One region of the Citrobacter sp. CFNIH10 genome, then DNA from elsewhere that is predicted to be linked to it. Evidence: predicted binding sites of a transcription regulator. Region 1 holds the regulator's gene; the other holds the start of a gene.

Region 1 (15,378 bases):
CGCGAACATTTTTAACCTCACCATTGTTCTCGGCCTTCCTGCTCTGATTACGCCGGGTGACGTCAATCCGCTGGCGTTCAGCCGTGACTACAGCGTGATGCTGCTGGTGAGCATCGTCTTTGCATTACTTTGCTGGCGGCGTCCCCGCCAGTCCGGTCGCGGCGCGGGTGTGCTGCTGACCGGCGGTTTTATCGTATGGCTGGCGATGCTGTATTGGCTATCGCCACTTCTCGTTGGATAACTGGAAACAGACATATGTCGCACTTAGCGTTACAACCGGGTTTTGACTTTCAGCAAGCCGGCAAAGAAGTTCTGGCGATTGAACGTGAAGGCCTGGCGGAGCTCGATCAGTACATCAACCAGGATTTCACTCTCGCCTGTGAGAAAATGTTCAACTGCACCGGCAAAGTGGTGGTGATGGGCATGGGGAAATCGGGGCATATTGGCCGCAAAATGGCCGCGACCTTTGCCAGCACCGGAACCTCTTCCTTCTTCGTTCATCCGGGCGAAGCCGCCCACGGCGATCTGGGAATGGTGACCTCGCAGGATGTAGTGATTGCCATCTCCAACTCCGGGGAATCCAGCGAGATCGCGGCCCTGATTCCAGTTCTTAAGCGACTGCAGGTTCAGCTTATCTGCATCACCGGGCGACCAGAAAGCAGCATGGCGCGTGCTGCGGATGTCCATCTGTGTGTTAAAGTACCGCAAGAAGCCTGTCCGCTTGGACTGGCCCCGACAAGCAGCACCACCGCTACATTAGTGATGGGCGATGCGCTGGCGGTGGCGTTATTAAAGGCGCGCGGCTTTACCGCTGAGGATTTTGCTCTGTCGCATCCGGGCGGTGCGCTAGGGCGTAAACTGCTGTTGCGCGTGAACGATATTATGCATACGGGTGATGAAATCCCGCATGTCACCAAAGAAGCCAGCCTGCGCGATGCGCTGCTGGAGATAACCCGCAAGAACCTCGGGATGACCGTGATTTGCGATGATGCGATGAAGATCGACGGTATCTTCACCGACGGTGATTTACGTCGCGTCTTTGATATGGGCGTTGATGTGCGCCAGCTCGGTATCGCCGACGTGATGACGCCAGGGGGCATTCGCGTGCGTCCAGGAATACTGGCGGTCGATGCCCTGAACTTAATGCAGTCTCGTCATATCACCTCCGTAATGGTTGCCGATGGCGACCAGTTACTCGGTGTGTTACATATGCATGATCTCCTGCGTGCAGGCGTTGTGTAGAAATTCAAGGATAAAATGAAATGAGCAAAGCAGGTGCGTCGCTTGCGACCTGTTATGGACCCGTCAGCGCAGACGTCATCGCCAAAGCAGAGAATATCCGTCTGCTGATTCTTGATGTCGATGGCGTGCTGTCGGATGGCCTGATTTATATGGGCAACAACGGTGAAGAGCTGAAGGCTTTCAACGTCCGTGACGGTTACGGGATCCGTTGTGCGCTGACGTCTGATATCGACGTCGCCATCATTACCGGACGAAAGGCTAAACTAGTAGAAGATCGGTGTGCCACACTGGGGATCACGCACCTGTATCAGGGGCAGTCGGACAAGCTGGTCGCCTTTCACGATCTGTTGGCAAAACTGGCGATTGCGCCGGAAAATGTGGCCTACGTCGGTGACGATCTGATTGACTGGCCGGTGATGGAAAAAATTGGCCTGAGCATTGCCGTTGCGGATGCGCATCCGTTACTGCTTCCGCGCGCGGATTATGTCACGAAAATCGCGGGCGGACGCGGCGCGGTACGAGAAGTCTGTGATTTATTATTACTGGCGCAGGGTAAGCTTGATGAGGCCAAAGGGCAATCGATATGAGTAAAGCCAGACGTTGGGTTATCATTCTACTGTCATTGGCCGTGCTGGTGCTGATTGGGATTAACCTGGCCGATAAAGACGACACGGCGCAGGTGGTGGTGAATACGAGCGATCCGACCTATAAGAGCGAGCATACGGATACCGTTGTCTACAGTCCGGAAGGTGCGCTGAGCTATCGTTTGATCGCCCAACATGTTGAATATTATTCCGATCAGGCCGTTTCGTGGTTCACACAACCCGTATTAACGACGTTTGATAAGGACAAGATCCCGACGTGGTCAATCAAGGCTGATAAAGCCAAGCTAACCGAGGATCGAATGCTGTATCTTTATGGTCACGTTGAAGTCAACGCGCTGGTGCCTGACGCTCAACTTCGCAGAATTACCACCGATAACGCGCAGATCAATCTGGTGACGCAGGATGTTACCTCTGAAGACCTCGTCACGTTATACGGAACAACATTTAACTCCAGCGGACTGAAAATGCGCGGCAACTTACGCAACAAGAACGCCGAGCTGATTGAAAAGGTTAGAACCTCCTATGAAATTCAAAACAAACAAACTCAGCCTTAATCTTGTGCTTGCCAGCTCACTTCTGGCCGCCAGCATTCCGGCGTTCGCCGTCACGGGCGATACCGAACAGCCGATCCACATCGAATCGGACCAGCAGTCTCTGGATATGCAGGGCAACGTCGTGACCTTCACCGGTAATGTCATTGTGACCCAGGGCACTATCAAAATTAACGCCGATAAAGTGGTCGTTACCCGCCCTGGCGGTGAAGAGGGTAAAGAGGTCATTGATGGCTTCGGCAACCCGGCCACGTTCTATCAAATGCAGGACAACGGTAAGCCGGTAAAAGGCCATGCGTCGAAAATGCATTATGAACTGGCGAAAGATTTTGTCGTGCTCACCGGCAATGCGTATCTGGAACAGCTCGACAGCAACATCACCGGTGACAAAATTACCTATCTGGTGAAAGAGCAGAAAATGCAGGCCTTCAGTGAGAAAGGCAAGCGTGTGACCACCGTTCTGGTTCCGTCGCAGTTGCAGGACAAAAACAAAAACCAGGCTCCGGCTCAGAAAAAGAGTAACTAATTCGTTATGGCAACATTAACTGCAAAGAATCTGGCGAAGGCCTACAAGGGCCGCCGCGTCGTGGAAGATGTCAGCCTGACCGTCAACTCGGGCGAGATTGTCGGTCTGCTTGGGCCGAACGGTGCGGGTAAAACCACCACCTTCTACATGGTCGTCGGCATTGTGCCGCGCGATGCCGGTAACATCATTATTGATGATGAAGACATCAGTCTGCTGCCGTTGCACGCCCGCGCGCGCCGCGGAATTGGCTATCTGCCGCAGGAAGCGTCGATTTTTCGCCGCCTGAGCGTGTACGATAACCTGATGGCCGTACTACAAATTCGTGACGATCTCACCAGCGAACAGCGTGAAGACCGCGCTAACGAGCTGATGGAAGAGTTCCACATTGAGCATCTGCGCGACAACATGGGTCAGTCACTCTCCGGCGGGGAACGTCGCCGTGTGGAAATCGCCCGTGCCCTCGCCGCCAACCCGAAATTTATCCTGCTGGATGAACCCTTTGCCGGCGTTGACCCCATCTCCGTTATCGATATCAAACGCATTATTGAGCATCTGCGTGACAGCGGTCTCGGCGTGTTGATTACCGACCATAACGTCCGCGAAACGCTGGCCGTGTGTGAACGCGCCTATATCGTGAGCCAGGGACACCTGATCGCGCACGGCACGCCGACAGAAATCCTGCAGGACGAACACGTGAAGCGCGTATACCTTGGGGAAGACTTCAGACTCTGATAGGGTAGAAGTTTGCGACGTCATAGCGGGAGAAAACGACTCTGAACATGAAGCAAGGTTTGCAACTCAGGCTGAGCCAACAACTGGCGATGACGCCGCAGCTACAACAGGCGATTCGTCTGTTGCAGTTGTCCACGCTGGAACTGCAGCAGGAACTCCAGCAAGCGCTGGAAAGCAATCCGTTGCTGGAACAAACCGATCTTCACGACGAAGTTGATACCCGCGAAACTCAGGACAGCGAAACGCTGGATACCGCCGACGCTCTCGAACAAAAAGAGATGCCGGAAGAGTTGCCGCTTGACGCCAGCTGGGATGAAATCTACACCGCCGGTACGCCGTCGGGCACCAGCGGCGACTACATTGACGATGAGCTCCCCGTTTACCAGGGTGAAACCACGCAGACCCTACAGGATTACCTGATGTGGCAGGTGGAACTCACCCCGTTCTCCGATACCGACCGCGCAATCGCCACGTCGATTGTAGATGCCGTTGACGATACCGGTTATCTCACCGTTTCGCTGGACGACATCCTCGACAGCATGGGCAATGATGAGGTCGGCCTTGATGAAGTCGAAGCCGTACTCAAACGTATTCAGCGGTTTGATCCCGTAGGCGTGGCGGCAAAAGATCTGCGCGATTGCTTACTGATCCAGCTCTCGCAATTCGACAAAGCGACCCCCTTCCTTGAAGAAGCCCGGTTGATCATCAGCGATCATCTCGATCTGCTGGCGAACCACGACTTCCGTACTCTGATGCGCGTCACACGTCTCAAAGAAGAGGTGCTCAAAGAGGCGGTCAATCTGATTCAGTCACTCGATCCCCGACCCGGACAGTCGATCCAGACCGGCGAACCGGAATACGTGATCCCGGATGTGCTGGTACGCAAGCATAACGGTCACTGGACGGTTGAGCTCAACGGTGACAGCATTCCCCGCTTGCAGATCAATCAGCACTACGCCGCCATGTGCAACGGTGGGCGTAATGACGCCGACAGCCAGTACATCCGCAGTAATTTGCAGGATGCGAAGTGGTTGATTAAGAGTCTGGAAAGCCGCAATGATACCCTGCTGCGCGTCAGCCGTTGCATCGTTGAGCAGCAGCAAGCCTTCTTTGAGCAAGGCGAAGAATTTATGAAACCGATGGTGCTGGCTGACATCGCCCAGGCCGTCGAGATGCACGAATCGACCATTTCTCGTGTGACGACGCAGAAGTATCTGCACAGTCCACGCGGCATTTTTGAACTGAAGTATTTTTTCTCCAGCCATGTGAATACCGAGGGGGGTGGCGAAGCGTCCTCCACGGCGATCCGCGCACTGGTGAAGAAGTTGATTGCGGCGGAAAACCCCGCGAAGCCTTTGAGCGACAGCAAGCTAACATCGATGCTGTCGGAACAAGGCATCATGGTGGCGCGCCGCACCGTTGCGAAGTACCGAGAGTCTTTATCCATTCCGCCGTCAAACCAGCGCAAACAACTGGTTTGACCCAACCGATAAGGAAGACACTATGCAGCTCAACATCACTGGAAACAACGTCGAGATCACAGAAGCCCTGCGTGACTTTGTGAATACCAAGTTCGCCAAACTCGAACAGTATTTTGACAGGATCAATCAGGTCTATATTGTGTTGAAAGTGGAAAAGGTTACCCACATCTCGGATGCAACACTGCATGTAAACGGTGGCGAAATTCACGCCAGCGCGGAAGGTCAGGATATGTATGCGGCCATTGATGGCCTGATTGACAAGCTGGCAAGACAGCTCACCAAACACAAAGATAAATTGAAACAACACTAATTGTTCGGGCAGTTAGCGGGTGCAGGACGGCCTGTTGTGCAGAACAACAGGCCATTTGTACAGTTAGCGCTCCGAATCCGTTCCGCTGTTGTGGGACGGATTCTTAGGTGAAATTATGATAAATAACGATACGACTCTACAACTGAGTAGTGTACTTAACCAGGAATGTACGCGCAGTGCCGTTCACTGCCAGAGCAAAAAACGCGCGCTGGAAATCATCAGTGAACTGGCTGCAAAACAGCTCAGTCTACCGCCGCAGGTCGTTTTTGAAGCGATCCTGACGCGCGAAAAAATGGGCAGTACCGGCATCGGCAATGGGATCGCCATCCCGCACGGTAAGCTGGAAGAAGATACCCTGCGCGCCGTCGGCGTGTTTGTGCAACTGGAAACGCCCATCGCCTTCGATGCGATTGATAATCAACCTGTTGATCTGCTTTTTGCCCTGCTGGTGCCTGCGGATCAAACCAAAACGCACCTGCATACACTATCGCTGGTGGCTAAGCGTCTGGCGGATAAAACCATCTGCCGTCGACTGCGCGCCGCACAGAGCGATGAAGAGTTGTATCAAATCATCACTGACACCGAAGGCGGTCAGGATGAAGCGTAACTCCCCTTTTTCCCTGGTGAGGAGAAACAGTACATGGTACTGATGATCGTCAGCGGTCGTTCAGGGTCAGGTAAATCTGTCGCCCTGCGCGCGCTGGAAGATATGGGCTTTTACTGCGTGGATAACCTTCCCGTCGTATTGTTACCCGATCTGGCTCGCACGCTTGCCGAACGCCAGATTTCGGCTGCCGTCAGCATTGACGTACGCAATATGCCAGAGTCGCCGGAAATTTTTGAGCAGGCGATGAACAACCTGCCCGAGGCGTTCTCGCCGCAGTTGCTGTTCCTCGATGCCGATCGCAACACGTTGATTCGTCGCTACAGCGATACGCGTCGTTTGCACCCTCTCTCCAGCAAGAACCTGTCGCTGGAAAGCGCCATTGATCAGGAAAGTGACCTGCTGGAACCGCTGCGTTCTCGCGCCGACCTGATCGTCGACACCTCAGAAATGTCGGTGCATGAACTGGCTGAAATGCTGCGGACCCGCCTGTTGGGTAAACGTGAGCGTGAACTGACGATGGTGTTTGAGTCCTTCGGCTTTAAGCACGGGATCCCCATCGATGCCGATTACGTTTTCGACGTCCGCTTTCTGCCAAACCCGCACTGGGATCCGAAACTGCGTCCAATGACCGGTCTCGACAAGCCCGTCGCCGCCTTCCTCGACAGACACACAGAAGTACACAATTTTATCTACCAGACTCGCAGCTATCTTGAGCTATGGTTACCCATGCTGGAGACCAACAACCGTAGCTATCTGACCGTTGCTATCGGTTGTACCGGCGGGAAACACCGTTCGGTGTATATTGCAGAACAGCTGGCAGACTACTTCCGCTCACGCGGTAAAAACGTACAGTCACGCCATCGTACGCTGGAAAAACGCAAAACATGACCGTGAAGCAAACTGTTGAAATCACGAACAAGCTGGGCATGCATGCCCGGCCAGCAATGAAGCTCTTTGAATTAATGCAGGGATTTGACGCGGAAGTCCTGCTACGAAATGATGAAGGCACCGAAGCGGAAGCCAACAGCGTCATCGCATTACTGATGCTGGACTCCGCCAAAGGCCGACAGATTGAAGTTGAAGCCTCCGGTCCGCAAGAGGTTGAAGCGCTGGCGGCCGTCATCGCTCTTTTCAATTCGGGATTCGACGAAGACTGAGTTTTCTCGTTCCGCGGATACCTTCACAGAAAACGCCACCAGGCGTTTTTTTTCGTTTTTGCCCCCTAAACTGTACAATTCGTGCGCTTTTTAACTTAAGAATTACCTTAAGAAAACCTTAAGACAAGTCGTTTAGGTTTCATTTAACCTGAGTGTTCATACTGGATTATTGTCAGTAAATATTTCCAGGATATCACTCATGATTCGTTTATCAGCAGAAACTCCCCTGGGCACCGGACGACATCGTAAGTGTTATGCGCATCCGGATGATGCCCAACGTTGTATTAAGATCGTTTACAACAGTGGACACGGCGGCGACAAAGAGACACAGCGTGAACTGAAGTACTATGCTCACCTCTCTCGCTACCTGAAAGACTGGAGCGGTATCCCACGCTATTACGGCACGGTCGAGACCGACTGCGGAACGGGTTACGTTTACGATGTGATTGCCGATTACGACGGCAAGCCGTCCATCACTCTCACCGAATTTGCCAAACAATGTCGTTACGAAGACGACTTTGCCGTGCTGCGTCAGCTGCTGAAGACGCTAAAACGCTACCTGCGTGACAACCATATCGTCACCATGACGCTGAAACCACAGAACATTCTTTGTCACCGTATCAGCGAATCGGAAGTGGTGCCGGTGGTTTGCGATAATATTGGCGAAGGGACGTTGATCCCGCTGGCGACCTGGTCAAAATGGTTCTGCCATCGTAAGCAGGAAAGACTGTGGCAGCGTTTTATCGCCCAACCGGTACTGGCCGTCGCGCTGGAAAAAGACGTCCATCCGAAAGAACGCAGCGGATTGTCACTCTCTTCGCGCGAGGCGTAATGCAGATTTAATGCAGGTGGTGGCGGGTCATAAACGACTCCCCACCCAACTGACGCATTTGACGCAGTATCCACGCCTGACGGCTACGCACATAGCCTGAAGGTGCTGCGACCTTAAAGCGCAGAGGATTGGGTAATACAGCGGCAAGCAGCGCCGCTTCTGACTGAGTCAATCGGCTGGCCGGTTTGCCAAAATAGCGCTGTGCGGCGGCTTCGACGCCAAATACGCCATCACCAAATTCCGCGATATTCAGGTAAACCGTCAGGATCCGCTTCTTGCTCCAGACCGTCTCTACACCGACGGTAAGTCCGGCTTCCAGCCCTTTCCGCAACCAGCTACGCCCATCCCAGAGAAAGAGATTTTTAACCGTTTGCTGTGACAATGTTGACGCGCCGCGAATGCGGTTTTCATTACGTTCGTTATGTGACAGCGCTTTTTCGATGGCAGCAACGTCAAAACCCCAGTGGTCCGGGAAGGTCTGGTCTTCTGCGGCAATCACCGCGAGTCCCATCCACGGAGAGATTTCATCCATACTCACCCAGTCGGAATGAGCAACATAGCCAAAGTCACCCTGTAGCCAGGCACCGATCTGCCGCTCAACCATTACCGCTGAAAAAGGCACAGGCACCACGCTAAACAGCGCAATGCCACCGCCCCAGAAAACGGCGAGGATAATCACGACGCGCAATATCACTCGCCTCAGAAAGGCGAAAACTCCTTTTTTCATTCCGCCAGGACCAGCACGCGTGATACCAGTTTTTCGATCCCCATTGCCGCCTGAGCGATGTCCTGCGCCAACATGTAGGCCGGTGTGGTGACGATTTTATTATCTTCATCAACGACGATATCATCGACCGGGCACGGCACATGCTCCGCCCCCATCTCTTCCAGCACTTCCGCTGTATCAATATCGGTCCCGATTGTCAGACGTAGCGGAAAGTCGAAGATTTTCGGCAGCATCGCCGGGGCGATGCACATAAAACCCAGCGGCTTGCCCGACTGATGCATCGCCAGAGCGAGCCCGGCTAAATCCGGATCAACCCGGCATTCACTGCCCTGACTGGCAAAGTTGCTCAAATTTTTGGCCGCGCCAAAACCACCAGGAACAATCAGCGCATCCAGATCGGCTGAGACTGCCTGAGAAAGCGGACGAATGTTGCCGCGTGTAATACGGGCCGCTTCAATCAGTACATTACGGGTTTCCGCCATCGGTTCGCCCGTCAGATGATTAATCACATCGGCCTGCGCTTTGTCGGGCGCAAAGCAGACGGCCTGCGCGCCGCTGCGGGCAATGGACAGCAACGTCAGTACGGTTTCATGAATTTCAGCACCGTCATACACACCGCATCCACTGAGAACTACGCCAATTTTTTTCATTCAAATGTCCTTTTCACCACTATCTGCAGCACATTAATAATTGTGATTAAAATGCTACGCTTCACACATTTAACTGATTCATGTAACAAAGCATTTAAGATTTGCTATCTTAACTGCGTGCGGCCCGAATTTACGCGCTGCGCCTTTTAAATCACAATTATAACTTACGGCGCAGCCATGATTTCCCTGGTGTTGGCGCAGTATTCGCGCACCCCGGTCAAGCCGGGGTCATTTTTTTCCAGCGTTTGCCACCCAGGCCTTTAATACCGCAACGTCGTGTTGCCACTCCTGTTTCATCTCTTCAATCCATTCCCCCACGTTATCTTCCCATGCCGGAAGATCGGGTGACTGGATCTGCTGCCCCAGCTGTTGCAGATGACGAAGGCCAACAGAACCCGCCGCCCCTTTAATTTTATGCCCTTCTTCAACCACGCCTTTTTTGTCACGCGCGGTCAGATTGGATTCCAGAACGCTTAAATAACCTGGCATCATCTTCTCGAACACCGCCAGGCCATCGGTAATTAGTTTCGGCCCCACCAGCTCTATGTACTGTTCCAGCATCGGAATATCTAATAGCGCTTGCGATTTACTGCTCTCTTCAGATTTCACCGTGCACTCCTCCTCATCTTGGGTATCCCAGTACTTCTTAATCATGGCGGTTAACGCCGGTACCGACAGCGGCTTGCTCAGCACGTCATCCATACCGGCATCCAGATACTCTTTTTTATCTTTCAGGACGTTTGCCGTCAGCGCCACCAGCGGCGGCAGATCTTCACGCGCATAACGCTGGGTCAGTTCGCGTGAAATATCGAGGCCCGTCATATCCGGCAACTGAATATCCAGCAACACCAGGTCGTATTCGCCCGGCGTGAACATCTCCAGCGCCGCTTTCCCGGTCATCGCGACATCCACGCTATTGCCGAGTTTTTCCAGCACCGAGCGCGCCACAATGACGTTCAGTTCGATATCTTCCACCAGCAGGACATTTAACGCCGGTAGCGGCAAATCGTCATCCTCAAACGCATCTTCAACTTCTTCTGCCACCGCTGGCGCATGGACGGTCAGAGTAAAGATAGAGCCTTTACCTGGCTGACTTGCCACGGTGATATCTCCACCCATGTTTTTCGCCAGACGACGCGAGACCGCCAGACCGATGCCTGTACCGGTCGCTGGTTTTCCGCCGTGACTGTCTTTCACCTGATAATACATGGCGAAGATTTTGTCCTGCTCATCCTGCGGAATGCCGATGCCGGAATCTTCCACTTCAAAGTGCAGAGTACTGCCGGCATCGTAACGTACGCGCACGGTCACCTGGCCCTGCTGGGTAAATTTCACCGCGTTGCTGATCAGGTTCCACAGGATCTGCCGCAGACGCGTGCCGTCAGTCACCACTTTATGCGGCAGCGGCAAGGTCGGGTCGAGCACAAAACGCAGCCCTTTCTGCTGCGCCTGCAGGCCGGAGAGGTTCTCCAGATCGGCCATGAAGCTGGTGAAATCCACTGGCTGGTTATCCAGTTGAACCTTACGCCGCTCCATCTTATCCATATCAATGATATCGTTGAAGATGTTCCCCAACGTCACGGCGGAGACATGGATCGTTTTCAGGTATTTTTCCTGTTCGGCCGTCAGCTCAGTGTCCAGCAGAATACGACTCAGACCGACAATTCCGTTCAGCGGTGTGCGCAGCTCGTGGCTAATGGTGGAAATAAAGGTGGTTTTATCGCGGCTGGCGCGCTCAAGCGCATCCTGATAGCGCTTGCGCTCGGTAATATCGCGACCAAAACCCATCAGGCCATGACGTTTACCAACGCGATCGTAATAAGGCACTTTGCGGATTTCAAAACAGGCTTTGCGCCCGTCGGGATAATCAAGCCATTGCTCATAGGTCAGCGACACATTATGGCGGAAAACTTTTTCGTCGGTCTCAATGACTTTTTCGGCGGCTTCCGGCGAGTACACATCAGCAGGCTTTAAATGAACCAGTTGTTTTTCGCTTTTGCCGGTGAGCAACTCCATCGCCCGGTTACAGCCGGAAAACTCTTTATCTTCGTTGCGATAAAAAACCAAATCCGGCGAGGCATCCAGAAAAGAACGTAAAAAAGAGGATTGCTGTTCAAGTTGGATCTGCGCCTCTTCGCGCTCTTTGATCTCAACTTTGAGCTGCTCAAACGTGGACTGGCGTTCCGCCTCTGCCTTTTCGCGGTCAGCAATCTCCTGATTCAGCTGCGAAATATTATCTTTCAGTTGGACGTTGAGCTTGAGGTCGCGCTCACGCATCTCTTCCAGCTTTTGCACCAGTCGGGATAACCGCTGACGGGATTCTTCCAGTTGCTCCACCACCACCGACAAAAAATAGACCGCCCATGGGGTGATTAACAAACCAAAGAAAATGGAGCGGATGACATCGATCTGTTCGACCCGACCATGTAGCACCATGGTGACCGCCATCTGCACCACAATTGCCAGCACAACGAGCGCTAACGCCAACAACAGCGAAAAGCGCACCAGACCCAATTTCATCATCAGGTCCACATAGTACTGCGCCAGCATACGAATTTGCTTCATCAGGGATTTCCTTTACGACAACCTGGCACAATAATACTCAATTCTGGGCAAGACGTTGAAGAATGTGCAAGAAATGCGAATGCCCGTCATAGTTCAGGCGTCAGGCGGAATCCATGCCCGTCCGATCGCAGAACCCTGCACGCCATGCGTATTCAGATAACGATCCAGCTCGACCATCCCGGTCCAGCGGTTTTCGCACCACAACGGTGCCAGCAGCGTGGGACGGCGCGCGCTGGCGGAAATACGATGATAAATCACCTCCGGCGGGGTATGACGGATCATCTCGCCTGCGGTTCGCGTGTAGTCATCCAGTTCAATCCCGTTCAGACGCCCTGCTTCCCACGCTCTGGCCATAATGCTGCCCTTCACGATGTGCAGCGGATGCAGTTTGATGCCATCCACTCCCGTCTCCACTACTCGCTCAAGCGTTTGCAGGCATTCCGCTTGCCGTTCTCCCGGCAGGCCGACAATAAGGTGCGAACAAACTTTCAGGCCGCGCTCACGGGCAAGGCGGGTCGTGCGCTGATAACAGGCAAAATCGTGACCACGATTAATACGGTGCAGCGTTTTGTCATGCGCGGTCTGCAGCCCCAGCTCCAGCCACACTTCATAGCCCTGGTCTTTATACTCACAGAGCAGATCGAGAACCGCCTCCGGTACGCAGTCGGGACGCGTTCCCACGCACAGCCCGACAATACTGGCCTGACTGACCGCCTGCTGATACATCGAGCGCAACACCTGCACTTCAGCAAAGGTACTGGTATAGGCCTGGAAATAGGCCAGATAGCGTTTCGCACGATTAACCAGATGCGCCTGGTGCGCGAGTTGTTCGGCGATCGAATGATGCTGCTGCGCTTCATCCGCAAAAGAGGCAACATTACAGAAAGTGCAGCCGCCGCGTCCGATGGTGCCATCGCGATTTGGGCAGCTAAATCCGCCGTGGAGCGTCAGTTTATGAACCTTTTGCCCATAACGCCGAGAAAGATCCCCACCAAACATATTGACTAATTTCTGTAACTGCATAATCTGATAGACCGCGCCTTGAAAAGAGGCCAAAGCCTGCCATTTTTAGCCCTTGTCGGCGATGACCTGGATCAATCGCCCCGGCAGGCTTTTATCAATTGCATATCCAGTCAAAATAAACGATATTTCATTCACAACCCAGCCAATTACTTTTCCTTATCTCCGGTCATTTTTTTTATCTTCTGACGTCGATTGCGCAAAAACAGTATCATGAAATGCCATATCGCAACAAACCAGCACAAAACACCACATCTGACGACGAATAAAGCGGAGACATGAGCTAACAAGCGGTTATGACAGTGAGACAGATCACACTCCTCGCCTCGTTTCCAGTACGTTAATTCAATGTCAAAATGATATTATTTTCAATATTTTCATGAAGATAAATGCTCTATAGCACATTATTAGAGAAATAAGATTGCCATTTGACCTGTGTGTGGATTCCCGATAACGTGGAAATCCGCTGGAAGCTTTCTGGATGAGCGGTGTGCTCATCATATTTATGCAGTAATTGAGATTCCCTCTGACAGCAAGTCCTCAAACTTGTTTGACCTAAGCGAAATGGATAAAGAGGGCGAATGCGAGGTACGCGTATGACACGCAAACCCCGTCGCCATGCTCTTGGTGTGCCCGTGCGCAAACGGTATCGGAAGGGGGTCTCGCAGAGCCTGGGGAGGTTCACTGATATGTTGTACGATAAATCCCTTGAGAAGGATAACTGTGGTTTCGGCCTGATCGCCCACATAGAAGGCGAACCTAGCCACAAGGTAGTGCGTACCGCCATACACGCACTGGCCCGAATGCAGCACCGTGGCGCAATCCTCGCTGATGGTAAAACCGGCGATGGTTGTGGTCTGCTGCTGCAAAAACCTGACCGCTTTTTCCGCATCGTTGCGCAAGAGCACGGCTGGCGTTTAGCCAAAAACTACGCGGTTGGCATGATCTTCCTGAACAAAGACCCTGAACTGGCCGCCGCCTCTCGCCGTATTGTCGAAGAAGAGCTTCAGCAGGAAACTCTGTCGATTGTTGGCTGGCGTGATGTACCAACCAACGAAGGTGTACTGGGTGAAATCGCCCTCTCCTCCCTGCCGCGTATTGAACAAATTTTTGTGAATGCCCCTGCGGGCTGGCGTCCGCGCGATATGGAACGTCGTCTGTTCATCGCCCGTCGCCGTATTGAAAAACGACTACAGGAAGACAAAGACTTCTACGTCTGTAGCCTGTCAAACCTGGTCAACATCTATAAAGGTCTGTGTATGCCGGCGGATCTGCCGCGCTTCTACCTGGACCTCGCGGACTTGCGTCTGGAATCGGCCATTTGCCTGTTCCATCAGCGTTTTTCCACCAACACCGTGCCGCGCTGGCCGCTGGCGCAGCCGTTCCGCTATCTGGCGCACAACGGCGAAATCAACACTATTACCGGTAACCGCCAGTGGGCTCGCGCCCGTACCTATAAATTCCAGACCCCGCTGATACCGGATCTGCACGACGCCGCGCCGTTCGTTAACGAAACCGGCTCCGACTCCAGTTCCATGGATAATATGCTGGAACTGCTGCTGGCGGGCGGGATGGACATCATCCGCGCCATGCGTCTGCTGGTGCCGCCAGCCTGGCAGAACAACCCGGATATGGATCCGGATCTGCGCGCCTTCTTTGACTTTAACTCCATGCATATGGAGCCGTGGGACGGTCCGGCCGGTATCGTTATGTCCGACGGGCGTTTCGCCGCCTGTAACCTCGACCGTAACGGTCTGCGTCCGGCGCGCTATGTCATCACCAAAGACAAGCTGATCACCTGCGCATCTGAAGTCGGGATCTGGGACTACCAGCCTGACGAAGTGGTCGAAAAGGGCCGTGTCGGCCCCGGCGAACTGATGGTTATCGACACCCGCAGCGGTTGCATTCTGCACTCCGCCGAAACGGACGACGACCTGAAAAGCCGCCATCCGTATAAAGAGTGGATGGAGAAAAACGTCCGCCGCCTGGTGCCGTTTGAAGATCTGGCAGACGATCAGGTGGGCCAGCGTGAACTGGACGACGATACGCTCGCCAGCTACCAGAAACAGTTTAATTACAGCGCCGAAGAACTGGATTCCGTTCTCCGCGTGCTCGGCGAAAACGGTCAGGAAGCGGTCGGTTCAATGGGTGACGATACCCCGTTTGCCGTGCTTTCCAGCCAGCCGCGCATCATTTACGACTACTTCCGCCAGCAGTTTGCCCAGGTGACGAACCCACCTATCGATCCGCTGCGTGAAGCGCATGTCATGTCGCTGGCGACCAGCATCGGTCGCGAGATGAACGTCTTCTGCGAAGCGGAAGGCCAGGCGCACCGTCTGAGCTTTAAATCACCAATTCTGCTGTACTCTGATT
Region 2 (15,378 bases), 670 kb from region 1:
GCGCTTCGGTTTTGACATCGACGCCGGTAAAAGGCTCATCCAGCAGAATGACCTGGCCATCCTGGGCAATGGCCCTGGCGAGGAAGACGCGTTTTTTCTGCCCGCCAGAAAGCTCGCCAATCTGCCGGTGGCGGTATTCCAGCATATCCACCCGCGCCAGCGCAGCGTCAACACTGGCATGATCCTGAGCCTTCGGACGACGTAGCCAGCCCATATGTCCGTAGCGGCCCATCATCACGACGTCTTCCACCAGCACCGGAAATGACCAGTCAACCTCTTCGGACTGTGGGACGTAGGCAATCAGATTCTGCTTCAGCGCGTGATTCACCGGCTGTTGCAGGATGGAAATGTCGCCGTCGGCCAGGCGGACAAAACCCATCAGTGCTTTGAACAACGTTGATTTTCCCGACCCGTTGACTCCTACCAGCGCGGCAATCGAACCGCCCGGTACCTGAAAGGTGGCATCGCGTAGTGCGGTATGACCATTGCGATACGTCACCGTCACCTGATTCACGGTAATCGCAGATTGACTCATTTCTGACTCCTCAAACCGTCATTGATACCACTGACGATGGTCTCGGTGGTAACGCGTAGCAGATCGAGATAGGTGGGAACGGGGCCATCGGCGGCGCTCAGGGAATCGACATACAGCACGCCGCCGTAATGTGCGCCGGATTCCCGCGCGACCTGACGGGCCGGTTTATCTGATACGGTGCTTTCGCTGAATACGGTGGGGATCTGATGCGCTCTGATCGCATCGATCACTTTACGTACCTGTTTGGGCGTTCCCTGCTGATCGGCGTTGATCGGCCAGAGATACAGCTCTTGCAGATCGTTATCGCGGGCAAGATAAGAGAACGCTCCTTCGCTGGTGACCAGCCAGCGTTTATCGGCAGGGATTTTTGCCAGCGCGGCATGGAGAGGGGCCAGCGTCTGGTGAATTTGCGCTTTATAACGTTCGGCATTTTTCTGGTAAATCGCGGCGTTATCCGGATCGTATTTCGTCAGCGCGTCGCGAATATTGTCGACGTAGATCATCGCGTTTTCCGCCGACATCCAGGCGTGAGGGTTGGGTTTCCCGTTATACGGTCCTTCGCTGATGCCCATGGGTTTCACCCCGTCAGAAACCGTCACTTCCGGCACACCCGACAAATTCTGGTAGAAGCGGGCAAACCACAGCTCCAGATTCAGACCGTTAGAGAGGATCAATTGCGCCCCCTGCGCTCGCTTAATGTCGCCCGGAGTGGGTTGATACTCATGAATTTCCGCGCCGGGTTTGGTGATCGAACTGACGTTGGCCGCCTCACCCGCCACGTTTTGCGCCATGTCCGCAATGATCGTGAAGGTGGTAACGACATTGAGCTTCTCTTTGGCATAAGCCGGTGACAGCATGCAGATGGCCAGTACAGCCGCCAGCAGAGACGAGGTCAGACGGGAGAGGTGCGACATAGTATCCCTCATAAAAAAAGTGGTTAATTATTCATCGAATATAGCCTTTGCTATGTTATATAGCACAAGGCATGTATAAAGATAGTGTTAAATGAAAATAATTCTTATTTGAGGTGTGGGTGGGGGAGTGTCACCTTTGGGTGATAGTGTTGCGAGAATTTAAGTTGTAGAATAAATACACCTTAATGTAGTGGAGGGCGCATCATGTCCGGCAAGCGCATTGCTCGCGAAAAACTGACGATTAAAAAAATGATCGCGCTGTACGAGAGCCAGTGTCCGCAGGCATCTGATGAGCCGGAACACTACGACGCGCTGTTTGCCTATGCGCAAAAACGTCTGGATAAGTGCGTCTTTGGCGAGGATAAACCGGCCTGTAAACAGTGTCCCGTACACTGTTATCAACCAGCGAAGCGTGAAGAGATGAAGCAGATTATGCGCTGGGCGGGGCCGAGAATGCTCTGGCGTCATCCCATCCTGACCGTTCGTCATCTCATCGACGATAAACGTCCCGTGCCGGAACTGCCGGAAAAATACTCGCGTAAGAAGTGAAGCGAAATGCCGGATGGCGGCTTCGCCTTAATCCGGCCTACGGATAATTGCCCACCCGACATCCAGCAACGCGTGCCTCAAACCAGCGCGTCTTTATCAATGCCTAAACGCTTCATGCGTGAAAGCAGCGTGGTGCGCTTAAGACCCAGTCGCTGAGCTGCGCCTTTCGGGCCTGCAACCACACCATTGGTCTCTTTCAGCACCCGCAGGATGAGCTGATACTCGTCTTCCCCTTCCTGGGCGACTTCGGTCGCGACGGGCGGTTCGCCAGGTGAGAGCATGCCGATATCCGGCAGCGAGAGTTGCAGCACGCTTCCTCGCGTCAGCAGAACGGCACGTTCCACCACGTTCTCCAGTTCGCGCACATTACCCGGCCACTCCATATTGCTGAGGATGCGCAGGGTTTCCGCCGGGATACTGTCGATGTTACGCCCCAGGCGGCGAGCGATTTTAAAGGTGAATGCTTTCACCAGCAGGGGGATATCTTCCGGGCGTTCGCGCAGCGGCGGAAGTCGGATCGGAAAAACGTTGAGGCGGTAGTAGAGATCGCTACGAAACTCGCGATCCTCGACCATTTTTTTCAGGTCACGGTTGGTGGCGGCGATCAGGCGCACGTCGGTCTGGATCAGCTTATTGCTGCCCAGACGCTCAAATTCCTGTTCCTGTAAGACGCGTAAAAGCTTAGGCTGTAATTCCAGCGGCATGTCGCCCACTTCATCCAGGAACAAAGAACTTTTATCCGCCAGCTCAAAGCGGCCAATGCGCTGCGCACTGGCACCGGTGAAGGCGCCGCGTTCGTGACCGAACAGGTCACTTTCCAGCAGGCCAGCGGGCATGGCGGCGCAGTTCATCTTCACCATCCGGCGTGCGTTACGCCCACTCAGATTGTGGATTGCGCGGGCAATCAGCTCTTTCCCGGTGCCGGTTTCACCGAGGATCAGCACAGTGCTGTCGCTCTGGGCCACCATCTCGACCTGCTTGAGCACGCTGTACATCGCATCGCTGCGCCCGATGATTTCACCAAACTCGCTGTCGACATTGTTGAGCTGTTCGGTAAGCGCCAGGTTTTCATCCACCAGCCGCTCTTTCAGCCGATGGATTTCCTGATAGGCGAGGGCGTTGTCCACGGCGATGGCGACGCGCCCGGCAATCTGGCGCAGCAGGTTCAGGTTGGCGGTGGTAAACACTTTTTCTTCACACTGCGCCAGCTTGAGTACGCCGAGCATGGTGTTGCCCGACATCAGCGGTAGCAGGCACAGCGTCTGAATCTGGTTGCCCCACGTATCGAACAGCATGCGTTCATAGGGGGCCAGCGCGTCCCGTTCGTTCAGGTTTATCAGCAGCATCTCTTTGCTTTTAAACACCCGTTCCGTCAGAGTGCCAGCTTCATCGACTTCGCTTTGTTCGTGTGCGGGATGATTTTCATCGAGGTAGTGAGTGGAGTAAATGCTGAGCTTATTTTTACGGTGGCTACGCAGGACAATGCTGATGTCGTCGATGTTGAAATAGTGATGGATCTCTTTGGCGACTTCACTTACCAGCTCATCCATGTCGAGCCGGGAGAGTACGGCGTTAGTGATGGCGACCAGAATACGAAAGTTGTCGCGTTCGCGGCACAAGAGATCGTAATCGACGTTGTTCGTGACCCTGCACTGAATTTGCTCTGCCACCACGCCGACAATCTGGGTGAAGGTTTGCAGACGCTCGTACTCTTTTTCGCTCCAGGGGCGATCGTCGTTGCGGATAAATTCGCAGCCGCCAAAAATGCGGCCATCCGCCGCCAGCGGCAGCAGGCAGTAGTGGCCGAATGGCGGGTAAAGGCCGCCAGCAGCCAGTTGCGGCCAGGTTTCTGAAAACTCGTGATAATTGCAGTGCAGGGCATCGGGGCGAGAGAGAATACGGCGGATCGGGCCGTGGGCCAGCACGGTTTCATCTTCGTAGATGACGGGTTTGCCGTTATCGCGCGTGGCGTACCAGGACGCCCGCTGTGTCTGCGCTTGCCACAACACAATCGCCGCGCTGTCGGCAAGCGCCGAGCGCTTTACCAGTTGCGAAAGCGCCTCGCTTAGCGATTGCAGGTCGGGCTGCTGTAACAATGTGCGAGTGATGTCGAACAATCCTTGCTGCCCGAGATCGCTCATCGGTGTATACGACATATTGCTTTTCCAGGAAAGTACCGCTGCGCGGTGCAAAAAAAGAAATTAAATTATAGATATAGATACTCGACTTCCGCCGGGTGTCGACAAAAAACGCCTTATCCGGCCTACGGTTCGAACAGTTTGTGTGAGTTGAATAACGGCGAAAACGCCTTATTCGACCAACGGTTCAACCGATTGTGTAGGCTGGATAAGGCGACGCCGCCATCCGGCATAATGACGGACTTAACAGATCCGCGGCAGCGGTTCTGCATGCGGTAAATCCAGCGTGCGCTTCACGCCGTAAAGACCGGCCAGACGCACACCTTTACGTTCGACCACTTCGCCAATCAGTGCCGCATCGCGCCCCAACGGATGGGCATGCAACGCCGCCAGCACCTGCCCGGCCGCCTGACGTTCAACGGCAATGACCAGCTTGCCTTCGTTTGCGAAGTTAAGCGCATCCAGACCCAGTAGTTCACATACTCCACGAACGGCAGGTTTCACGGGAAGTGCGGATTCGGACAGCTCAATGCCAAAACCGCAGGCGGCGGCAAACTCATGGGTGACCGCGTTCACGCCGCCACGCGTCGCGTCGCGCAGGGCTTTCACGCCGGGGATATCGCGCAACGACTGAATTAGCGGCGTTAATACCGCGCAGTCGCTGACCAGTTCGCCATCCAGCCCTAACTGTTCACGCAGATTAAGAATAGTGGCGCCGTGATCGCCCAGCGTACCGCTGACCAGCAGCACGTCGCCCGCTGCCAGGGTTTGTGCACCCCAGTGAATATTGGCTGGAATCGCCCCCATGCCTGCGGTGTTGATGAATAATTTGTCCGCTGCGCCACGTTGAACAACTTTTGTATCGCCGGTCACGATCGCGATATTGGCCTCACGCGCGGTGGCGGCCATGCTGTTTACCACGCTTTTCAGCGTCTCCATCGGCAGTCCTTCTTCGAGGATAAAGCCGCAGGAGAGATAGCGTGGAATTGCGCCGCTGACGGCGACGTCATTGGCGGTACCGCAGATCGCCAGCTTGCCGATGTTGCCGCCGGGGAAAAACAGTGGGTCAATGACGTAGCTGTCGGTGGAGAATGCCAGCCGATCGCCTTCAGCGACCAGTTGCGCCAGTTCAAGCCGCGCCTGATCTTCCTGCTCCGCCAGCCACGGGTTAGCGAAGGCTTCCATAAACAGACTGTTAATCAGTTGCTGCATGGCCTGACCGCCGCTACCGTGGGCGAGTTGTACGCTCTTCATGCTTCACACTCCTGCTGACGATACTGATACCAGGCGGCGCATGCGCCTTCTGAAGAGACCATCAGTGCGCCGAAGGCGGTCTCTGGATTACAGGTCTTGCCAAACAACGGGCACTGATGCGGTTTACATTTCCCGGTCAGCACGTCGCCGCAGCGGGCGCGCGGGTCGTCGTAAACCTGCTGAGGTGCCGGTCGGAAATGCGCTTCGGCATCAAAACGCTGATAGTCAGGCGTCAGATGCACGCCGGAGGATTCAATCACCCCCAGGCCGCGCCACTCGCTGTCGCCGGTGACGCAAAATACGTCGGCAATAGCCTGTTGCGCCAACAGGTTGCCGGCGTCTGGCACCACGCGGCGATACTGGTTTTCGACCTGGCTGTGGGCCGCTATTTTCTGCTCAACCAGCATCACGACGCCTTGCAGTAGATCAAGGGGTTCGAATCCAGCGACCACCAGCGGACGATGAAACTCACTGGCAATAAAATGATAGGCGTCGGTACCGATCACCATACTGACGTGACCTGGAGCGAGAAACGCGTCGATGCCGTTATCGGGCTGTTCCAGCAGGCTGCGCAGGGTCGGAATGAGCGTGATGTGCTGACAGAAGAAGTAAAAATTCTGCACGTCGCGCAGTTTTGCCTGTTGCAGGGTAATGGCGGTGGTCGGCATGGTCGTTTCAAAGCCGAGGCCGAAAAACACGACTTTACGCGTTGGGTTTTCCTGCGCCAGTTTGAGCGCATCCATCGGCGAGTAGACGATGCGAATGTCCGCACCGCGCGCTTTCGCCTGCAACAGCGAACCTTGTTTCCCCGGCACGCGCATGGCGTCGCCAAAGGTACAGAAAATCACCTCCGGATGGCTGGCAATTTCAACGCAACTGTCGATACGTCCCATCGGCAGTACGCAGACCGGACAACCCGGGCCGTGGATAAACTCCACGTTATCAGGGAGCAACTGGTCGAGACCAAATTTGAAGATCGCGTGTGTATGGCCGCCGCAAACTTCCATAATGCGCAGCGGACGTTCAGCGGTATACGGCAGATGCGCGGCACGTTCACGCAGGTGTTCAATCAGTTGCATCACCTGTTCCGGCGCGCGGTATTCGTCAACAAAACGCATTATTTTTCCTCGCCATACAGCAAAGCGCCGACGTCCGGCTCAACATCAAACATGTTCTGGAGCGCATCGAGCGTGTCGCGCGCTTCGGCTTCGTTAATCACGCTCATGGCAAAACCGACGTGGACCAGTACCCACTGGCCCAGACGAGGTTCGCCGTGCTCATCACAACTGCCGACCAGCGTCAGATCGACGTCGCGCTGAATGCCGCAAACGTCGACTTTCGCCAGGTTACCTTCGATAGTGCGGATTTGGCCGGGAACGCCTATGCACATCGCTGTGCCTCCAGCCAGTTCAGCCACTGATCCATTCCTTCGCCGCTGGTGGCGGAAATCAGGATGATCTCTATATCCGGATTAACTTCCCGGGCACTGGCAATGCACTTCTCAACGTCGAAATTCAGGTACGGTAGCAGGTCGACTTTGTTGAGCAGCATCAGCGAGGCGGCGGCGAACATATGCGGGTATTTCAGCGGCTTGTCTTCGCCTTCGGTGACAGAAAGCACCGCCACTTTATGGCGTTCGCCGAGATCAAAACTCGCCGGGCAGACGAGGTTGCCGACGTTTTCGATAAACAGAATGCCGTGGTCTTCCAGCGGCAGACGCGGCGCGGCATCGGCAATCATCTGCGCATCGAGGTGACAGCCTTTGCCGGTGTTGACCTGAATGGCCGGAGTGCCCGTGGCGCGAATGCGCGCGGCGTCGTTGACCGTCTGCTGGTCGCCTTCAATGACGGCGCACGGGACGCTGTCTTTCAGCTTCATCAGCGTTTCGGTAAGCAGAGTGGTTTTACCGGATCCTGGGCTGGAGACGAGGTTGAGCACCAACTGTTGGCGCGCGGCGAAGCGGGCGCGGTTGCGCTCGGCCAGACGGTTGTTTTTATCCAGCACGTCGATTTCTACTTCCAGCATACGCCGCTGGCTCATGCCTGGCGCGTGGGTGCCGGCTTCACCGTGACCGTAGTGCAGATCGCCTTCTTCCGTCTGGCTCGGGGTGAATTCGGACGTTTTTATGCCGGTAATATTCAGCGCCGGGCGAGCTGCCGGGGCAAAAGGCGCGCTGCGAAACGCGGAATGAGGGTTATGCTCATCACCCTCTATATAAAGGTTGCCTTCAGCGCAACCGCATGTTGTACACATCGCTCACTCCTGATCTATTTCTATTCGTCGAATCTGTAATCCATCATCGGCCACGATTTGCAGCGTGTCGCTATTGCATTGCGGGCAACGGCGTACGCGTTGGGTCAGTAAGGTGACGTATTGCTGACAGGATTCACACCAGCATTCGGCTTCTTGTTCCTCGAGGTGCAGTTTACAACCTTCCGCAACGGTGCCACGGCATACCAGATCAAAACAAAAGGAGAGAGCGCTGGTTTCTACGCAAGAAAATGCGCCAATTTTGAGCCAGACCCCAGTTATCCGTTTTGCGCCGTGCGCGACGGCCTGTTGTTCGATCAATTCCAGTGCCCGCTGGCAAAGGGTAATTTCGTGCATAGTGCCTCCCGATATGATGGGCAGTGATAAGCAATAACTATGCCAGCCTGAAAGTTGGGGGCATTTGTCGATGACGATGATGACGAAATGACATGTCATTCGGGCGTCGACAGCCGTCTTTTATTATTAAATTCATGAAAAAACAAATGGTTAAAAACTGGCATGGAAAATGCTTATGGCAGGCTATCTCTGTTAAACGGGTAACCTGACATGACTATTTGGGAAATAAGCGAAAAAGCCGATTACATCGCGCAGCGGCATCGTCGCCTACAGGACCAGTGGCATATTTACTGCAATTCGCTGGTTCAGGGGATCACCCTGTCGAAAGCGCGTCTGCACCATGCGATGAGCTGCGCGCCGGATAAAGATCTCTGTTTCGTACTGTTCGAACACTTTCGCATCACCGTCACGATGGCGGAAGGCTTCAACAGCCACACCATTGAGTATTACGTCGAAACAAAAGATGGCGAAGATAAGCAACTGATTGCACAGGCGCAATTGAGCATTGATGGCAAAGTGGACGAGCGGGTCAGCAACCGTGAGCGTGAGCAGGTGCTGGAACACTATCTCGATAAAATCGCCAGCGTTTATGACCGACTGTATGCCGCTGTTGAAAGCGGGTCGCCGATCAATCTGAGCCAACTGGTGGCGAGACAAAATCCGGCGGCCTGACCCCAGCGTTTTACGTCGTGACGTCGTCTCATGGGTTGTCACGACGCTTTAAGGGACAGACGTGTCGAACAGTGTCGAAAATGACATTTCATCGGCATGTTTTCGTCAAAAATGACTATCACCTGAGGAATGCCTGGTGAATCGTTTTGTAATTGCTGACTCCACGCTCTGTATCGGCTGCCACACCTGCGAGGCCGCCTGTTCAGAGACGCATCGCCAGCACGGCCTACAGTCTATGCCGCGCCTGAAAGTGATGCTGAATGAAAAAGAATCTGCGCCGCAGCTTTGCCACCACTGTGAAGATGCCCCTTGCGCCACCGTGTGTCCGGTTAACGCCATTAACCGGGTGGATGGCGCCGTACAGCTTAATGAAAGCCTGTGCGTGAGCTGCAAACTGTGCGGCATTGCCTGTCCGTTTGGCGCGATCGAATTTTCCGGCAGCCGTCCGCTGCATATCCCGGCCAACGCCAATACGCCTAAAGCACCACCAGCGCCACCGGCACCGGCTCGCGTCAGTACGCTGCTGGACTGGGTTCCGGGCGTGCGTGCCATCGCGGTGAAATGCGATCTGTGCAGTTTCGATGAACAAGGCCCGGCCTGTGTACGGATGTGTCCGACGAAAGCTCTGCATCTGGTGAACAACATGGACATCGCCCGCGCCAGTAAACGGAAACGTGAGCTGACTTTCAATACTGACTTCGGCGATCTCTCCTTGTTTCAGCAGGCTCAGAGTGGGGAGGCAAAATGAGCGCAATTTCACTGATCATCAGCGGTGTGGCCTGGTTTGCCGCCGCCGCCGTCCTGGCATTTCTGTTCTCTTTTCATAAAGCGCTTAGCGGCTGGGTTGCTGGTGTGGGCGGCGCGGTGGGGGGCTTGTGTACTGCCGCGGCGGGTTTCTCCGTGCTCATCAACGCTGTCGCGGTGCGCGGCGTGATACCGTTTATCGGCCACAGCGTACAAATCACCCCGCTGAATGCTATCTGGCTGATTACGCTGGGGCTGTGTGGACTGTTCGTCAGTTTGTACAACATCGACTGGCATCGCCATCCGCAGGTCAAGGCCAACGGTCTGCTGGTGAATCTGCTGATGGCGGCGGCGGTGTGCGCAGTTGCCGCCAGCAATCTCGGCACGCTGGTGGTGATGGCGGAAATCATGGCGCTGTGTGCGGTGTTCCTGACCGGATGCAGCAAAGAAGGCAAGCTGTGGTTTGCGCTGGGGCGTCTCGGTACGTTGCTGCTGGCGATCGCCTGTTATCTGGTGTGGCAGCGCTATGGCACCCTTGAGTTGCGTCTCCTCGATCTGCGCACTCAGGAACTGCCGCTGGGCGCTGACATCTGGCTGCTTGGCGTGGCGGGCTTTGGTCTGCTGGCCGGGATTATTCCGCTGCACGGATGGGTGCCGCAGGCTCACGCGAGCGCCAGCGCTCCAGCGGCGGCCCTGTTCTCCACCGTGGTGATGAAGGTCGGTCTACTGGGCATTCTCTCGTTATCGCTGATTGGCGGTAATGCGCCGCTGTGGTGGGGTGTGTTACTGCTGGTTCTCGGCATGATCACCGCGTTTGTCGGCGGTCTGTATGCGTTGATGGAGCACAATATTCAGCGCCTGCTGGCGTATCACACGCTGGAAAACATCGGCATTATCCTGCTCGGTCTCGGCGCAGGCGTGACCGGGATTGCTCTCAAACAACCGACGCTGATTGCGCTGGGCCTGACCGGTGGTCTCTATCACCTGGTGAACCACAGCCTGTTCAAAAGCGTGCTGTTTCTTGGCGCGGGCAGCATCTGGTTTCGTACCGGACATCGCGATATCGAAAAACTGGGCGGCATCGGTAAACGCATGCCGGTCATTTCCATTGCGATGCTGGTGGGGCTGATGGCGATGGCTGCACTGCCGCCGCTGAACGGATTTGCTGGCGAGTGGGTGATCTACCAGTCCTTCTTCAAACTGGGCAACAGCGGCGCGTTTATTGGTCGTCTGCTGGGGCCACTACTGGCGGTCGGACTGGCGATTACCGGTGCGCTGGCGGTGATGTGTATGGCGAAAGTGTATGGCGTGACCTTCCTCGGCGCGCCGCGCACGAAAGAGGCGGAAAACGCCTGCTGTGCGCCTCTCCTGATGGGCATCAGCGTCGTGGCGCTGGCGATTTGTTGCGTACTCGGCGGGGTTGCCGCGCCGTGGCTGTTGCCGCTGCTGGCGACTGCCGTACCGTTGCCGCTGGAAACCGCCAATACCACCGTATCGCAACCCATGATCACGCTGTTGCTGATTGCCTGTCCGCTGCTGCCATTCATCATCATGGCGATGTTCAAAGGCAACCGTCTGCCATCGCGTTCTCGCGGGACGGCATGGGTCTGCGGTTACGATCACGAGCAGTCGATGGTCATTACCGCGCACGGTTTCGCGATGCCAGTGAAGGAAGCCTTTGCACCGGTTCTCAAACTGCGTAAGTGGCTCAATCCGGTAGCGTGGGTTCCGGGTTGGCAAAGCGCGGCGGTACCGGTGCTGTTCCGCCGCCTGGCGCTGATCGAACTGGCCGTGCTGGTGGTGATTGTGGTTTCACGAGGAGCCTGAGAATGAGTGTTTTATATCCGTTAATTCAGGCGCTGGTGTTATTTGCCGCTGCGCCGCTGCTATCCGGCGTGACCCGCGTGGCGCGTGCCCGTCTGCACAATCGCCGCGGTCCTGGTGTATTGCAGGAGTATCGCGACCTGCTCAAACTGCTGGGCCGTCAGAGCGTCGCGCCAGCGGATGCTGGCTGGGTCTTTCGTCTGACGCCTTTTGTGATGGTGGGCGTTATGCTGACCATCGCTACCGCGCTGCCGGTGGTAACCGTGGGTTCACCGCTGCCGCAACTGGGCGATTTGATCACGTTGATTTATCTGTTCGCTATTGCCCGTTTCTTCTTTTCTATCGCGGGACTTGATACCGGCAGCCCGTTCACGGCGATCGGTGCCAGTCGTGAAGCGATGCTCGGCGTGCTGGTGGAGCCGATCCTGCTGCTGGGACTGTGGGTCGCTGCGCAGGTTGCGGGTTCCACCCATATCAGCAATATCACCGATACGATCTATCACTGGCCAGCAGCCCGCAGCATTCCGCTGATTTTGGCACTGTGCGCCTGTGCGTTCGCCACCTTTATCGAAATGGGCAAACTGCCGTTCGATTTGGCGGAAGCGGAGCAGGAATTGCAGGAAGGGCCGCTGACCGAATACAGCGGCAGCGGTTTTGCGGTGCTGAAGTGGGGCATTAGCCTGAAACAGCTGGTAGTACTGCAAATGTTTGTCGGCGTGTTCCTGCCGTGGGGACAGATGGAAACGTTCAGCGCAGGTGGACTGTTGCTGGCGCTGGTGATCGCCATCATCAAGCTGCTTGTCGGCGTACTGGTGATTGCCCTGTTTGAAAACAGCATGGCGCGTCTGCGTTTTTGCGCCACCTCACGCGTGACCTGGGCCGGTTTTGGGTTTGCGTTTTTAGCGTTCGTCTCCTTGCTGGTGGCGTGATTTAAGAGAGTTTGAGCATGTCTGAAGAAAAAGTTGGTCAACAATACCTTGCCGCACTGCACCAGGCATTTCCTGGCGTGGTGCTGGACGAAGCCTGGCAGACCCGGGATCAGCTGACCATCACCGTGAAGGTCAACTATCTGCCGGAAGTGGTCGAATTCCTTTACTACAAGCAGGGCGGATGGCTCTCGGTGCTGTTTGGCAATGATGAACGCCAGCTGTGTGGTCATTACGCGGTGTACTACGTGCTGTCGATGGAGCAGGGTACCAAATGCTGGATCACGGTACGTGTTGAAGTTGATGCCAATAAGCTGGAATTCCCGTCCGTCACGCCGCGCGTGCCGGCTGCCGTCTGGGGCGAGCGCGAAGTGCGCGACATGTACGGTCTGATCCCGGTCGGTCTGCCGGACGAACGCCGTCTGGTGCTGCCTGATGACTGGCCGGACGAACTCTATCCGTTGCGTAAAGACAGCATGGATTATCGTCAGCGCCCGGCACCGACCACCGATGCGGAAACCTACGAGTTCATCAATGAACTGGGTGACAAGAAAAATAATGTGGTGCCGATTGGCCCGCTGCACGTCACTTCGGATGAACCGGGACACTTCCGCCTGTTTGTTGATGGCGAAAATATTATCGACGCTGATTACCGCCTGTTCTATGTCCATCGCGGCATGGAAAAACTGGCGGAAACCCGGATGGGCTACAACGAAGTCACCTTCCTGTCGGATCGCGTTTGCGGGATCTGCGGCTTCGCCCACAGCACCGCGTATACCACCTCCGTTGAAAACGCGATGGGCATCGTGGTGCCGGAACGCGCGCAGATGATCCGCGCCATTCTGCTGGAGGTGGAGCGTCTGCACTCCCATCTGCTGAACCTCGGTCTGGCCTGTCACTTCACCGGTTTTGACTCCGGTTTTATGCAGTTCTTCCGCGTACGCGAAACCTCCATGAAGATGGCGGAGATCCTGACCGGGGCGCGTAAGACTTACGGTCTGAACCTGATCGGCGGGATTCGTCGCGATCTGCTGAAAGAGGACATGATCCAGACCCGTCAACTGGCGCAGCAGATGCGTCGCGACGTGCAGGAACTGGTGGATATGCTGCTCAGTACGCCGAACATGGAACAGCGCACCGTGGGAATTGGTCGTCTGGATCCAGAGATTGCGCGTGATTTCAGTAACGTTGGGCCGATGGTTCGCGCCAGCGGTCACGCTCGTGACACCCGCGCCGATCACCCGTTTGTCGGTTACGGTCTGCTGCCGATGACGGTTCACAGCGAACAGGGCTGCGATGTGATCTCGCGTCTGAAAGTGCGTATCAACGAAGTGTACACCGCACTGAATATGATCGACTTCGGTCTGGACAACCTGCCCGGCGGTCCACTGATGGTGGAAGGCTTCACCTACATTCCGCATCGCTTTGCGCTGGGCTTTTCCGAAGCACCACGCGGTGACGATATTCACTGGAGCATGACCGGCGACAACCAGAAGCTGTATCGCTGGCGCTGTCGTGCGGCGACTTACGCTAACTGGCCGACCCTGCGTTACATGCTGCGCGGCAACACCGTTTCTGATGCACCGCTGATTATCGGTAGCCTTGACCCTTGCTACTCCTGTACTGACCGCATGACCGTGGTGGATGTGCGTAAGAAGAAGAGCAAAGTCGTGCCATACAAAGAACTTGAGCGCTACAGCATTGAGCGTAAAAACTCGCCGCTGAAATAAGGAATCGCCATGTTTACCTTTATCAAAAAAGTCATCAAAACCGGCGCGCCGACTTCGTCTTATCCGCTGGAGCCGATTGCGGTTGATAAAAACTTCCGCGGTAAGCCGGAGCACAATCCGCAGCAGTGCATTGGCTGCGCGGCCTGCGTGAATGCCTGCCCGTCAAATGCGTTGACGGTGGAAACGGATCTGGCCAGCGGCGAACTGGCCTGGCAGTTCAACCTCGGGCGCTGCATTTTCTGCGCCCGCTGCGAAGAAGTGTGCCCGACGGCGGCGATCAAGCTTTCGCAGGAGTATGAACTGGCGGTGTGGAAGAAAGAGGATTTCCTCCAGCAGTCCCGTTTTGCGCTGTGCAACTGCCGCGTATGCCATCGTCCTTTCGCTGTTCAGAAAGAGATTGATTACGCCATTGCGCTGCTTAAGCACAACGGCGACAGCCGCGCGGAGCATCACCGCGAAAGCTTTGAGACCTGCCCGGACTGCAAACGTCAGAAGTGCCTGGTGCCGTCCGACCGAATTGAACTGACTCGCCATATGAAAGAGGCCAGCTGATGAGCCATTTATTAGGTCCGCGTGACGCAAACGGTATTCCGGTACCGATGACGGTGGATGAGTCCATCGCCAGCATGAAGGCGTCATTACTGAAAAACATCAAGCGTTCAGCCTATGTTTACCGCGTGGACTGCGGCGGTTGTAACGGTTGTGAAATTGAAATTTTTGCGACCTTATCACCATTGTTTGACGCCGAACGCTTCGGTATCAAAGTCGTACCGTCGCCGCGTCATGCGGACATACTGCTATTCACCGGCGCGGTTACCCGTGCGATGCGCTCCCCGGCGCTGCGTGCCTGGCAGTCTGCGCCCGATCCGAAAATCTGCATCTCTTACGGCGCCTGCGGCAACAGCGGCGGTATCTTCCATGACTTGTACTGCGTCTGGGGCGGCACTGACAAAATTGTGCCGGTGGATGTGTATATTCCAGGATGCCCGCCGACGCCTGCGGCAACGCTGTACGGCTTTGCGATGGCGCTGGGCCTGCTGGAGCAGAAAATTCATGCTCGTGCACCGGGAGAACTGGACGATCAGCCAGCGGAAATTCTGCATCCGGACATGGTGCAGCCGCTGCGCGTGAAGGTCGATCGCGAGGCGCGTCGACTGGCCGGTTATCGCTATGGGCGTCAGATTGCGGATGATTACCTGCGTCAACTCGGCCAGGGTGAACATCAGGTGGCGCGCTGGCTGGAAGCGGAAAGCGATCCGCGTTTGACCGAGATCGTCGCCCACCTGAATCAGGTAGTCGAAGAGGCGCGTATACGATGAGTGAAACGGTGGTGTTCAGTCAACTGAGCCGTAAGTTTATTGATGAGAACGATGCGACGCCCGCCGAGGCGCAGCAGGTTGTCTATTACAGCCTGGCGATTGGTCACCATCTTGGGATCATCGACTGCCTGGAAGCCGCGCTGACCTGCCCGTGGGAGGCGTATCT

The links. Region 1 encodes sigma-54, which starts transcription at its own class of promoters, with help from an activator protein. Its sites were predicted from a motif close to GTTGGCACANNTTTCGCTNT; they were not measured.
Region 2: hypA (hydrogenase maturation nickel metallochaperone HypA) is a predicted target of sigma-54. The motif match lies at 8,025-8,044, and genes of this name have one in related genera.

The regions. Positions count from the first base shown of each region.
Region 1 covers NZ_CP026216.1:703,986-719,363, forward strand. The annotation lists gene C2U53_RS06675 (calcium/sodium antiporter) at 1-241, shown strand, start outside; gene kdsD (arabinose-5-phosphate isomerase KdsD) at 256-1,242, shown strand; gene kdsC (3-deoxy-manno-octulosonate-8-phosphatase KdsC) at 1,263-1,829, shown strand; gene lptC (LPS export ABC transporter periplasmic protein LptC) at 1,826-2,401, shown strand; gene lptA (lipopolysaccharide ABC transporter substrate-binding protein LptA) at 2,370-2,924, shown strand; gene lptB (LPS export ABC transporter ATP-binding protein) at 2,931-3,656, shown strand; gene rpoN (RNA polymerase factor sigma-54) at 3,704-5,137, shown strand; gene hpf (ribosome hibernation promoting factor) at 5,160-5,447, shown strand; gene ptsN (PTS IIA-like nitrogen regulatory protein PtsN) at 5,563-6,054, shown strand; gene rapZ (RNase adapter RapZ) at 6,088-6,942, shown strand; gene npr (PTS phosphocarrier protein NPr) at 6,939-7,211, shown strand; gene yrbL (PhoP regulatory network protein YrbL) at 7,411-8,043, shown strand; gene mtgA (monofunctional biosynthetic peptidoglycan transglycosylase) at 8,051-8,770, opposite strand; gene elbB (isoprenoid biosynthesis glyoxalase ElbB) at 8,767-9,420, opposite strand; gene arcB (aerobic respiration two-component sensor histidine kinase ArcB) at 9,649-11,985, opposite strand; gene C2U53_RS06750 (TIGR01212 family radical SAM protein) at 12,079-13,008, opposite strand; gene gltB (glutamate synthase large subunit) at 13,695-15,378, shown strand, end outside.
Region 2 covers NZ_CP026216.1:34,800-50,177, reverse strand. The annotation lists gene sitB (iron/manganese ABC transporter ATP-binding protein SitB) at 1-535, opposite strand, end outside; gene C2U53_RS03515 (metal ABC transporter substrate-binding protein) at 532-1,449, opposite strand; gene C2U53_RS03510 (nitrous oxide-stimulated promoter family protein) at 1,654-1,998, shown strand; gene flhA (formate hydrogenlyase transcriptional activator FlhA) at 2,076-4,154, opposite strand; gene hypE (hydrogenase maturation carbamoyl dehydratase HypE) at 4,380-5,390, opposite strand; gene hypD (hydrogenase formation protein HypD) at 5,387-6,508, opposite strand; gene hypC (hydrogenase 3 maturation protein HypC) at 6,508-6,780, opposite strand; gene hypB (hydrogenase nickel incorporation protein HypB) at 6,771-7,643, opposite strand; gene hypA (hydrogenase maturation nickel metallochaperone HypA) at 7,647-7,997, opposite strand; gene hycA (formate hydrogenlyase regulator HycA) at 8,208-8,669, shown strand; gene hycB (formate hydrogenlyase subunit HycB) at 8,806-9,417, shown strand; gene hycC (formate hydrogenlyase subunit 3) at 9,414-11,240, shown strand; gene C2U53_RS03460 (respiratory chain complex I subunit 1 family protein) at 11,243-12,166, shown strand; gene hycE (formate hydrogenlyase subunit HycE) at 12,184-13,893, shown strand; gene hycF (formate hydrogenlyase subunit HycF) at 13,903-14,445, shown strand; gene hycG (formate hydrogenlyase subunit HycG) at 14,445-15,212, shown strand; gene C2U53_RS03440 (formate hydrogenlyase maturation HycH family protein) at 15,209-15,378, shown strand, end outside.